One region of the Brucella sp. BE17 genome, then DNA from elsewhere that is predicted to be linked to it. Evidence: predicted binding sites of a transcription regulator. Region 1 holds the regulator's gene; the other holds the start of a gene.

Region 1 (5,607 bases):
CAACGGTGCTGTGACCGAAATGTCGGGTGGCAGCGCCAGCAATACGGCGGCAGGTATTGCCAGTCTCGGTGGGCGTTCGGCCTATTTCGGCAAGGTGGCGACTGATCATCTGGGCCGCGTTTTTGCCCATGATATCCGCGCGCAGGGCGTGGCCTTCGACACGCGTCCGCTGGAAAATGATGCGACACCGACCGCGCGCTGCATGATTTTTGTGACGCCGGATGGCGAGCGTTCCATGAACACCTATCTTGGTGCCAGCGTCGAACTTGGACCGGAAGACATCGAGGCATCCAAGGTCGCGGATGCCAAGGTGACCTATTTTGAAGGCTATCTGTGGGACCCGCCACGCGCCAAGGAAGCGATCGTCATGGCCTCGAAAATTGCCCATGAGGCCGGGCGCAAGATGGCCATGACGCTGTCGGATCCGTTCTGCGTCGACCGCTATCGCGACGAGTTTCTCGAGCTGATGCGTAAGAAAACCGTCGATATCGTCTTTTCTAATGAAGAAGAGGCCAAGTCGCTTTACAAGACTGAATCTCTGGAAACGGCAATTGCTGCAATGCGCATGGATTGCGCGCTTTCGGTCATTACGCGTTCGGAAAAGGGAGCCGTTGTCATAACGCCCGATGAGACCATCGAAGTTCCGGCCATTGAGATCGAAGAGCTGATCGATACGACCGGCGCGGGCGATCTCTTTGCCGCGGGATTTCTCTCAGGTCTGACACAGGAGCGTCCGCTCAAAGAATGCGCAGAGCTTGGCGCTCTGGCGGCGGGCATCATCATTCAGCAGATGGGCCCTCGCCCACAGGCAAGCCTCAAAGATGCAGCCAAGCAGGCGGGACTGGCCTGATTTAATCGTTGTCCCGTACGATCTGGTCGCGCTTGAGTTCAGCTTCGGTGCGACCGGGTCGGCTTTTATAAACCGGCAGATTCCAGCCGAATGCAAGCGCGCCCCCGCGGACCAGAAAAGCAATCGAGCCTGCGCTGACGGCGCTGATGATCGGATTGATCGTGGTGGTGCTTTCCAGCACGACATAGACGCAGGCCCCAGCAAGGGCTGCTGAAACATAGATTTCGCGGCGCATGAGAACGGATGGCTCGCCAGCGACCATGTCGCGCAAGATGCCGCCGAGTGTCGCCGTGAAAATGCCGGTCACCAGAGCAACCCACGGACTGAAGCCAAGCGCGAGCCCCTTGGCAGCCCCCATGACGCTATAGGCAGACATGCCGATTGCATCGCACCACAAAAGCACACGATAGCGCGACTCGACCCGGTGGGCTGTGAAATAGACAAGAATGGCGGCTGATGTTGCGGCGAGAAGGTAGGCAGGCTCCTTTACCCAGAACACCGGCGCATCGCCCAGAATGAGATCGCGTATTGTGCCGCCGCCAATGCCGGTAATGTTGGCGAGAAAGACAAAGCCGATAATATCAAGCTGACGGCGTGATGCGGCCAGCGCGCCGGTTGCTGCAAAAATGAAAACACCGGCAAAATTGGCCCAATCGGAAATGTTCACACCGCACCTTCTTCAAGCACCCCGATGGGATGCTACTGTTGTAGAAAAAGCGGTGGAATGCTCCACCGCTTGAAAATCAGGCCATTAGAAATGCTAAAAAGATCAGTTCTGATCTTCGCTTTGCTCACTGGCAGGCGTGTCGGCTACGACCTTCGGTCCGCCCTTGGAAACACCGACCATGGCCGGGCGCAGAACGCGGTCGGCAATGGCGAACCCGGCTTGAACGACCTGCACCACAGTGTTGTTGGGAAGATCGGCATTGGGGACCTCGAACATGGCCTGATGGAAATTCGGGTCGAATTTCTCGCCTTCCGGTTCAAGCTTTTTCACACCATGGCGTTCGAGCGTCTGCAAGAGACCGCGCTCTGTGATTTCCACACCTTCGGCCAGTGATTTCAAATTGGCATCGCTTTCACCGGCGTCAGCGGGGATCGCGTCGAGCGCACGGCGTAGATTGTCGGAAACCGAAAGCATGTCGCGGGCGAAATTGGTCACTGCATAAGTGCGTGCATCCTGCACATCGCGCTGCGTACGCTTGCGTAGATTTTCCATTTCGGCGGCAACGCGCAGAAGCTGGTCTTTCAGCTCGCGATTATCGGCTTCCAGCGCGATAAGGCGGTTTGCGGTGTCGTCGATTTCCGCTTCGATCTCGTCTTCTGCGACTTCCGCACGCGCTTCCGCCTTACGGCTTTTCAGAAAATCGTTGGCAGCGCGGCTCAGCGCCTCGCGATCCTTCGGATTATTGATGTCGCGTTGCTCAAGATCGGGGTTTTGAGGCTTGTTCTTGTCGTCGGTCATAATACTGCTTCCGTCTTGAATAATACGTGAATAGTACGTGGGCTCGGATATCGAGTTTCGCGCCTTTAAAATCAAGGCTTAATTTCGGTTACCCCGTCAAGTCTGACATTTCCTCAAGCGTGTCGCCCAAAAGTGGGAACTGGTTTTGTGATAAAGGCATGCATAGAAACACAAACCTAACGCAGCAGCCGTGAGACGATCTGGGCGGTATAATCCACCATCGGCACGATACGGGCATAATTCAACCGTGTCGGGCCGATCACGCCGAGCGCGCCGATCACCCGTTGCTCGCTGTCGCGATAGGGTGCGACCACCAGCGATGATCCGGAAAGTGAAAACAGCTTGTTTTCCGAGCCGATAAAAATGCGCACACCGGAGCCGGTTTCGGCAAGGTCAAGCAATTGCACCATGCCATCCTTGGTTTCCAGATCATCGAACAGGTGGCGCAGGCGCTCGATATCTTCCTGCGCGTTGATGTTTTCCAATAGATTGGCGCGCCCACGTACAATCAATCGCGCCGGCTGATCTGCTCCTGCGCCACTCCACACCGCAAGCCCTTGTTCGACTAAGGCCTGCGAAAGCGCATCGAGTTCGCGCCTCGTTTCTTCCATAAGCGATTTGAGTGCATTACGGGTTTCCGACAGGGTTTGCCCATGAATATGAGCATTGAGAAAATTCGAGGCTTCGATCAGTTGCGAGGTGGAAATACCGGCGGGGAGGTCGATGACACGATTTTCGACATCGCCATTTTGCATCACCAGCACGGCAAGCGCGCGTGTCGGCTCAAGGCGCACGAATTCAATATGCTTGAGGGCGCCTTCGGCTTTTGTCGCGAGAACAAGCCCGGCACCGCGTGAGAGGCCAGATAAGACCTGACTTGCTTCAGTCAACAGGCTTTCGACCGAGTTGCCATTGCCAGCCGCCCGCACCTGCGCTTCGATGGAAGAGCGTTCACCGGGCGGCAAATCGCCCACTTCCAGAAAGGCATCAACGAAAAAGCGCAGGCCAATATGCGTTGGCAGACGCCCCGCTGAGATATGCGGTGCATAGATGAGGCCCAGATGTTCGAGATCGCTCATCACATTGCGGATGGTGGCGGGGGACAGCGTGTGCGGCACCAGTCGCGACAGGTTGCGTGAGCCGACAGGATCGCCGTCATTGAGGTAGCTTTCGACGATCAGCCGAAAAATTTCGCGCGAGCGCTGGTCGAGCGAATTAAGAAGCTGATGTTCTGGCGTTTTCATCATGGCGGATCAAATGTGCTTTCTAAACGGAACCTGAATATAAGCTTGTCGTGGCGGGCGTCAAAGGCTTTGGCACCCGTGAAAGTGCCAGGCGCGATGAAATCCCTTTCTATTTGCGGCGTCCCGGCCTAAAAAGCCGCACGGAAAACTGAATTTGAGGAATTGTTAAATGCGTCCATCCAAGCGTAGCGCTGACGAAATGCGTGCCGTATCTTTCGAGCGCGGCATCTCCAAACATGCGGAAGGCTCTTGTCTGGTCAAGTTCGGCGACACGCATGTGCTGTGCACGGCAAGCCTCGAGGAAAAAGTGCCGGGCTGGATGCGAAATTCCGGCAAGGGCTGGGTGACAGCCGAATACGGCATGTTGCCGCGCTCGACCGGTGATCGCATGCGCCGCGAAGCGGCAAGCGGCAAGCAGGGCGGACGCACGCAGGAAATTCAGCGCCTGATCGGACGCTCGTTGCGCGCCGTTGTTGATATGCAGGCTTTGGGCGAATTCCAGATTACGGTCGATTGCGATGTCATTCAGGCCGATGGTGGCACGCGCACGGCGGCGATCACCGGTGGGTGGGTGGCGCTGCATGATTGCCTGCGCTGGATGGAATCACGGCAGATGGTGCGTGTGGAAAAAGTGTTGAAAGACCATGTCGCCGCCATTTCCTGCGGTATTTATGAGGGCGAGGCTGTTCTCGATCTCGATTACGTGGAAGATTCGGCTGCCCAGACCGACAGCAATTTCGTTATGACCGGCTCAGGCGGCATTGTCGAAATTCAGGGCACCGCCGAAGGTGAGCCATTTTCGGAAGAAGAGTTTTCTAATTTGCTGCAACTGGCGCGCGGTGGCATCAATCGCCTCGTATCCTTGCAGAAGATGGCTGTCGCCTGATAGTAGAGGGCGCCTGATAGAGAAGGCGCCGCTCCATCCGCTTTGATTTAATGCTCGTCAGGAGAGGTCCGATCATGCAAGCGACCCGTATTCTTGAAACCGCGCTTTACGTCCGCGATATTGCCGAGGCGATCCGCTTTTATGGCGATATTCTGGGGCTGGAGCCGGTCGGGAAATCCAGTGATCGCAATGCGTTCTTTCGCTGTGGGGATGGCATATTGCTGCTGTTTAAGGCGGAAGAAACCCTGAAGCCGCCAGAAAGTGACGCGCTGCCGGTGCCGACCCATGGTACAAGCGGACCGGGACATGCCTGTTTTGCTGCCGAGCGCACGGAAATTGAAAACTGGTGCGCGCATCTGCAAAAGCATGGCATTTCAATTGAATCTGATTTCGAATGGCCCAACGGCGCGCGTTCGATCTATATTCGCGATCCTTCCGGAAATTCGCTGGAATTCGCCGAACCCAAATTATGGAACTAAGATGAGAGAACTTGAAAAAGGCAAGCTTATCGTGGCTTCGCACAATGCCGGCAAGTTGCGCGAATTCGACGGGCTGATCGGCCCTTTCGGTTTTGAAGTCAGCTCGGTTGCAGCGCTTGGTCTGCCCGAGCCGGACGAAACCGGCACGACTTTCGAGCAAAACGCCTATATCAAGGCGCTTGCGGCGGCAAAAGCCACGGGTCTGCCGTCATTGTCGGATGACTCTGGCCTGATGGTCGATGCACTTGATGGTGATCCCGGTGTCTATACCGCAGACTGGGCGGAAACAGAAAGCGGCAGCCGCGATTTCGCCATGGCGATGCAGAAGGTCGAAGACCTGTTGCGCGAAAAGGGCGCTACCACGAAAGAAAAGCGCAAGGCGCGGTTTGTGTCGGTGATTTGTCTTGCATGGCCAGACGGTGAGGCGGAATACTTCCGCGGCGAAGCCGAAGGCACGCTCATTTGGCCACCACGTGGCGATATCGGCTTTGGGTATGATCCTGTGTTTCAGCCTGACGGTTATGAAAAAACCTTTGGCGAAATGAGCGCGGATGAAAAGCACGGCTGGACGCCGGGTGACGCGTCTGCACTTTCGCATCGTGCGCGTGCCTTCAAGCTTTTCGCCGAGAAGAAACTGGGCGTCGTGGCGAGTGCTGCCGAATGAACCACCATTTTTCCCCATC
Region 2 (5,607 bases), on a different replicon from region 1:
ACTCCCGACGCAGATTTTTTATCTCCGTCGAGCGTCAAGACATGTTTGAACCGCGTTTTCGGCGACAGCGAGCCGGAACGGGACCCGTTCCGGCCTGACAGGGTTTAGTTGCCGCGTGCGGCTTTGAGCGCCTTGCCCCACCAGACAAGCCGATCGAGCATATTCTTGGCAGCCTCGGTGAAATGCGGGTAGGTAGACCGTGCTGGTTGTCAGTTATCTTGGTAACGGTCCCATGCGGTTCAATGCGCTGCGCCGGACCGTCAACTGTATTTCCCAAAAAATGCTGACCACCACCCAACGTAATCTGGAGCGCGGCGGCTTTCGAATAAACTTCGATGTTAATTGGAAAGGCAGACCAAAGTCTGCCTTTCCTGTTGCCCAAGACAGGACTTCCAGGGTGCGGGGGCAAACAGGAAGTCCATCTCGATAAGTGTGATTGACCACAAGTGGTTCCATCAAGTCAATCAGAAGATGCTAAATTGAAACCTAAATTCACGCAAAGCGCCCAAAAGGTAAATTTTCCATAAATCACAAATAGTTACACAATGAAAAAGGCGGCCATTGGCCGCCTTTCTCAATTTCAAGACTGTTGGATTTCTTAGAAATCCATGCCGCCACCCGCACCGCAAGGCGGTGCAGGCATTTTAACTCATGGGCGAGCTTTATGGATTTCTTAGAAATCCATGCCGCCCATGCCGCCCATGCCGCCAGGCATGCCAGCAGGAGCAGCGTCCTTCTTCGGAAGCTCTGCGATCATGGCTTCGGTGGTGATCAGGAGACCAGCAACCGATGCTGCATTCTGCAGCGCCGTGCGCACAACCTTGACCGGATCGACGACGCCAGACTTGATCAGGTCGCCATATTCGCCAGTTGCCGTGTTGTAGCCGTAGGTTTCCGAAGCGTTTTCAAGGATCTTGCCAACGATAACGGAAGCTTCTTCACCAGCATTGGTCGTGATCTGGCGAGCAGGAGTCTGCAGGGCGCGACGAACGATGTTGATTCCAGCTTCCTGATCGGCATTGATGCCCTTGGCGGAAATTTTTGCAGAAGCGCGTAGCAGAGCGGTACCACCACCTGCAACGATGCCTTCTTCAACAGCCGCGCGGGTTGCGTTCAGAGCATCGTCAACGCGATCCTTCTTTTCCTTCACTTCAACTTCCGTTGCACCGCCAACGCGGATCACGGCAACACCGCCAGCCAGCTTGGCAAGACGTTCCTGAAGCTTTTCACGATCATAGTCCGAAGTGGTTTCTTCGATCTGCTGCTTGATCTGGCCAACGCGGGCGTTGATCTCGGCCTTCTGGCCTGCACCGTCGACGATCGTGGTGTTTTCCTTGGAGATCGCAACCTTCTTGGCGCGGCCCAGCATGTCAAGCGTGACGCTTTCCAGCTTGATGCCGAGGTCTTCGGAAATGACCTGACCGCCGGTGAGGATCGCGATGTCTTCGAGCATAGCCTTGCGGCGATCGCCGAAGCCCGGAGCCTTGACTGCAGCAATTTTCAGGCCGCCACGCAGCTTGTTGACGACGAGCGTTGCAAGAGCTTCACCTTCGACGTCTTCAGCGATGATGACGAGTGGCTTGGAGGTCTGAACGACAGCTTCGAGAACCGGCAGGAGAGCCTGAAGGTTGGAAAGCTTCTTTTCGTGCAGAAGGATGTAAGCGTCTTCGAGGTCAGCAATCATCTTGTCGGGATTGGTGACGAAGTAAGGCGACAGGTAGCCACGGTCGAACTGCATGCCTTCAACGACTTCGAGTTCGGTTTCAGCGGTCTTGGCTTCTTCAACCGTGATGACGCCTTCGTTGCCGACTTTCTGCATCGCTTCAGCGATCATCTTGCCGATTTCAACTTCGCCATTGGCAGAGATGGTGCCAACCTGGGCAACTTCTTCAGACGTATTGATCTTCTTGGCGTTCTTGAGCAGCTCGGCAACAACTTCGTTGACAGCCAGATCGATACCGCGCTTGAGATCCATCGGGTTCATGCCGGCAGCAACAGCCTTGGCACCTTCCTGAACGATACCCTGAGCCAGAACGGTTGCGGTCGTGGTGCCGTCACCAGCGGTGTCGTTTGTCTTGGAAGCCACTTCGCGCAGCATCTGTGCGCCCATGTTTTCGAACTTGTCTTCCAGTTCGATTTCCTTGGCAACCGACACACCGTCCTTGGTAATGCGCGGAGCGCCGAACGACTTGTCGATAACAACGTTACGGCCTTTCGGGCCCAGCGTTACCTTTACAGCGTCAGCGAGGATATCGACGCCGCGCAGCATCTTTTCGCGCGCATTGCGACCGAATTTTACTTCTTTAGCAGCCATTTTACTCTACTCCTGGGAATATCCCGGTCAGATATTTAAATTGGTAAGCCTAAACCGGCTGATGCCGGTCCGGTGAAGTGATTAGCCGATAATGCCAAGAATATCGGATTCCTTCATGATCAGCAGGTCTTCGCCGCCGATCTTGACTTCGGTGCCCGACCACTTGCCGAACAGAACGCGATCGCCAGCCTTGACGTCGAGAGCAACAAGCTTGCCGCTCTCATCGCGAGCGCCGGAACCGGCAGCGACGATTTCGCCTTCCTGCGGCTTTTCCTTGGCGGTGTCCGGAATGATGATGCCACCGGCAGTCTTGGCTTCCGACTCAACGCGACGAACGACGACGCGGTCATGAAGCGGGCGGAACTTGATATCAGCCATGGTATGAACCCTTGGTGTTATAGACGTTGAACCCTGTGAAGCGGATCAGACTGATCCGCGCTGTTAGCACTCTCTTTGCCAGAGTGCTAACGTGGCTCTGAGATAGAATGTGACTGCGGACTTGTCAAGATTGCCTGAGGATTTTGACAGGCGGATGATGGATAATTTTCACCGCTTTGAACCTCTCGGTTTTTCAGGCCAAGGGGCGGATGTGGGGACTGGCTTTCTGGAATCAAGAGTAGGACGCACGGTCCGATGAGTATATGGTTTTCACAGTCTTAAAAGTCGGCGCTTGGGCCCAGAATTTGTCGAAATTTGCCCGACTGCAAGCAAATCGGCGTGTCATAATTACATTATAGGGCTTCGGATATTTCCATTTGGTGGCAAAATGCTCTACATGGGCGCGTACCGTCGGCAGGACACGCAGACTTGAGACTATGCAAGAGGAAGATGATGAATAAGCTTGAACGCCTTGATGAACTGACCGGCCAGTATGACGTGCTTTTCTGCGACGTCTGGGGTGTGGTGCATAATGGCGTTGCCGCTTATCCGGCAGCCGTGGAGGCCTTGAAGCGCGCGCGTGCACAGGGCGTTACGGTTATCCTCGTCACTAATTCGCCGCGTCCGCATCCGGGCGTGGAAGCACAGATGCTTCTTTTGGGCGTGCCCGAAGATGCCTATGACCGCGTTGTCACTTCCGGCGATGTGACCCGCGATCTGATCGCGGAAGGTCCGCGCAAGGTGTTCCACATTGGTAACGAGCGTGAGTTGTCGATCTATGACGGACTGGGTGTAGAATTGGTCGAGGAATTCGAAGCTGCAGGTATCGTTTGCACCGGACTTTTTGATGATGAGGTGGAAGCGCCGGAAGATTATGCCGAACTCCTGCAGCGCCTGAGGTCACGTAATCTGCCGTTCATATGTGCGAATCCCGACATTATGGTCGAGCGCGGTGCGCGCCTCATTTGGTGTGCCGGTGCTCTGGCGCGCGATTACAGCCAACTTGGCGGTCGTACGCTGATTGCCGGAAAACCACACCGCCCCATTTATGAAGCAGCCCTTGAGGCGGCAGAAGAGGTGCGTGGCGGTACAATTGACAAGAACCGTATTCTTGGGATTGGAGACGGCGTGCTCACCGATGTAAAAGGCGCTGCCGCTTTCGGTCTGGATGTGCTTTATATCTCCGGTGGCATTCATGCCGCAGACTATACGAGTGAGGGGATCGTAAATTTTGAAAAGATGAACGCTTTTCTTGAAAAACACGGGCATCGTCCTGTTGCAACCCTTCAGGCGCTCGTCTGATATTTTTGGACCACAGGCACGATCAGGCACCCAATGGTACAATCCGGGATCAATAACTCCGTCTTTCAGCGCTTTTCGGGCGCCGATGCGTTGCCGCAGCATCTGCATAATTGCGTTGTGGCAATCGGCAATTTCGATGGCGTTCATCGCGGTCATCAGGCGGTTCTCGAATCGGCACTTGAGATTGCTCATAAAGACGGATTGCCTGCGGTCGTGCTTACCTTCGAGCCGCATCCGCGCAGCTTCTTTCGCCCCGACGAACCCATAGACCGCCTCACAGGCGCGACTGAGAAGGCCGCGATTTTGCAGCAGATGGGTTTTGATGCCATTGTCGAGCAGCCCTTCACCGCGGAATTTTCCAGCTGTTCGGCTGAAGATTTTGTGCAGCATATCCTTATAGACAAACTTCAGGCGCGGCGTGTCGTCACCGGCTATGACTTTCATTTCGGTAAGGGACGGCGCGGTACGCCCGACTTTCTGCTTGAAGCAGGCGAGGGTGCCGGCTTCGATGTAACTCTGGTGGATGCGTTCAGCGATGAGGGCGGGCAGCCCGTCTCGTCGACCCGTGTGCGAAATGCACTCAGCGAAGGAGATGTCGCTTTGGCCGGGGGGCTTCTAGGCTATCGCTATCGCTTTTGTGGCGAGGTCATTCACGGTAAGAAGCTTGGGCGAACGCTCGGTTTTCCAACCGCCAATATGCAAGTGAGTGCACGCACGAGCCTCAAGCACGGCATATATGCTGTGCGTTTCCGGCGTCAGGACGGTAGCTTGCACAATGGCATGGCAAGTTTCGGTCGCCGTCCGACAGTCGATAGCGATGGTTTACCGCTTCTGGAAACATTTCTGTTCGATTTTACCGGCGACCTTTATGGAGACGTCGCCTGCGTGTCGTTCTTCGGATTTTTGCGCGGCGAAGTGAAGTTTGAAGGTCTCGATCCGCTGGTAGCACAAATGAAGCGTGACGAAGAAGAAGCCCGAGCTGTTCTGGCTGGAGCGCGTCCGCTTTCCGCACTAGATCACGTTCTTTCATTTGCCTGAAACATTCTGTTCTTAGGCTGATCTCAGACTTTAAGCCAAAATTTACGGTTTTCCGACAGAGACTATTAAACATCCCAAGTTTTGGGGGTGGTGTTTGTTGGAGTATTGTGTTTTGCGTATTTTTTTTCTGGCTTTCATAGCAGGCGCGATTTCGCCTGTGACTGGTTCAATCGCATATGCTGCTGACGCGCAGGAGCCTTATATTGATGCAGTGGCCGTGACGCCGCAGCCCGAGCGCAAATATTTTTGGTCCGGCGATTGGTATCTAAAGGTCGGCGCTGCCGGTCTGGTCGCTCCCAAATTCACCGGATCGAACAAATACAAGTTCTCTGCCCAGCCGTTGGTTTCTCTGGGACGTCAGGGCGAATCGACCCGCTTCTCCTCGCGTAATGACAATATTTCCTTCGCACTGATCGACAATGACCGCTTCCGCGTTGGCGTGGCGGGCAAATTTCTGTTTGAGCGCGATACCGAAATCGATGGTCTCAAGGAAACGAAATTCGGCGGTGAACTCGGTGGCTTTGCCGAAGTCTATCCCACTGACTGGATGCGTGTGCGCGGTGAAGTCCGCCACG

Evidence for each region. Region 1 encodes HrcA, which represses chaperone genes, less so after heat shock. Its sites were predicted from a motif close to GTTAGCACTCNCNNNNNGNGAGTGCTAAC; they were not measured.
Region 2: the regulator HrcA is predicted to act here: its motif matches at 2,755-2,783, upstream of groES (co-chaperone GroES).

What each region holds. Positions count from the first base shown of each region.
Region 1 is NZ_CP154467.1:2,232,512-2,238,118, forward strand. It holds gene AAIB41_RS10790 (adenosine kinase) at 1-850, shown strand, start outside; gene AAIB41_RS10795 (trimeric intracellular cation channel family protein) at 852-1,517, opposite strand; gene grpE (nucleotide exchange factor GrpE) at 1,620-2,315, opposite strand; gene hrcA (heat-inducible transcriptional repressor HrcA) at 2,492-3,562, opposite strand; gene rph (ribonuclease PH) at 3,729-4,445, shown strand; gene AAIB41_RS10815 (VOC family protein) at 4,520-4,924, shown strand; gene rdgB (RdgB/HAM1 family non-canonical purine NTP pyrophosphatase) at 4,926-5,588, shown strand; gene hemW (radical SAM family heme chaperone HemW) at 5,585-5,607, shown strand, end outside.
Region 2 is NZ_CP154468.1:775,832-781,438, reverse strand. It holds gene AAIB41_RS14930 (hypothetical protein) at 1-49, shown strand, start outside; partial or broken gene AAIB41_RS14925 (winged helix-turn-helix transcriptional regulator) at 197-322, shown strand; gene groL (chaperonin GroEL) at 674-2,314, opposite strand; gene groES (co-chaperone GroES) at 2,396-2,692, opposite strand; gene AAIB41_RS14910 (TIGR01459 family HAD-type hydrolase) at 3,146-3,994, shown strand; gene AAIB41_RS14905 (bifunctional riboflavin kinase/FAD synthetase) at 4,043-5,032, shown strand; gene AAIB41_RS14900 (MipA/OmpV family protein) at 5,127-5,607, shown strand, end outside.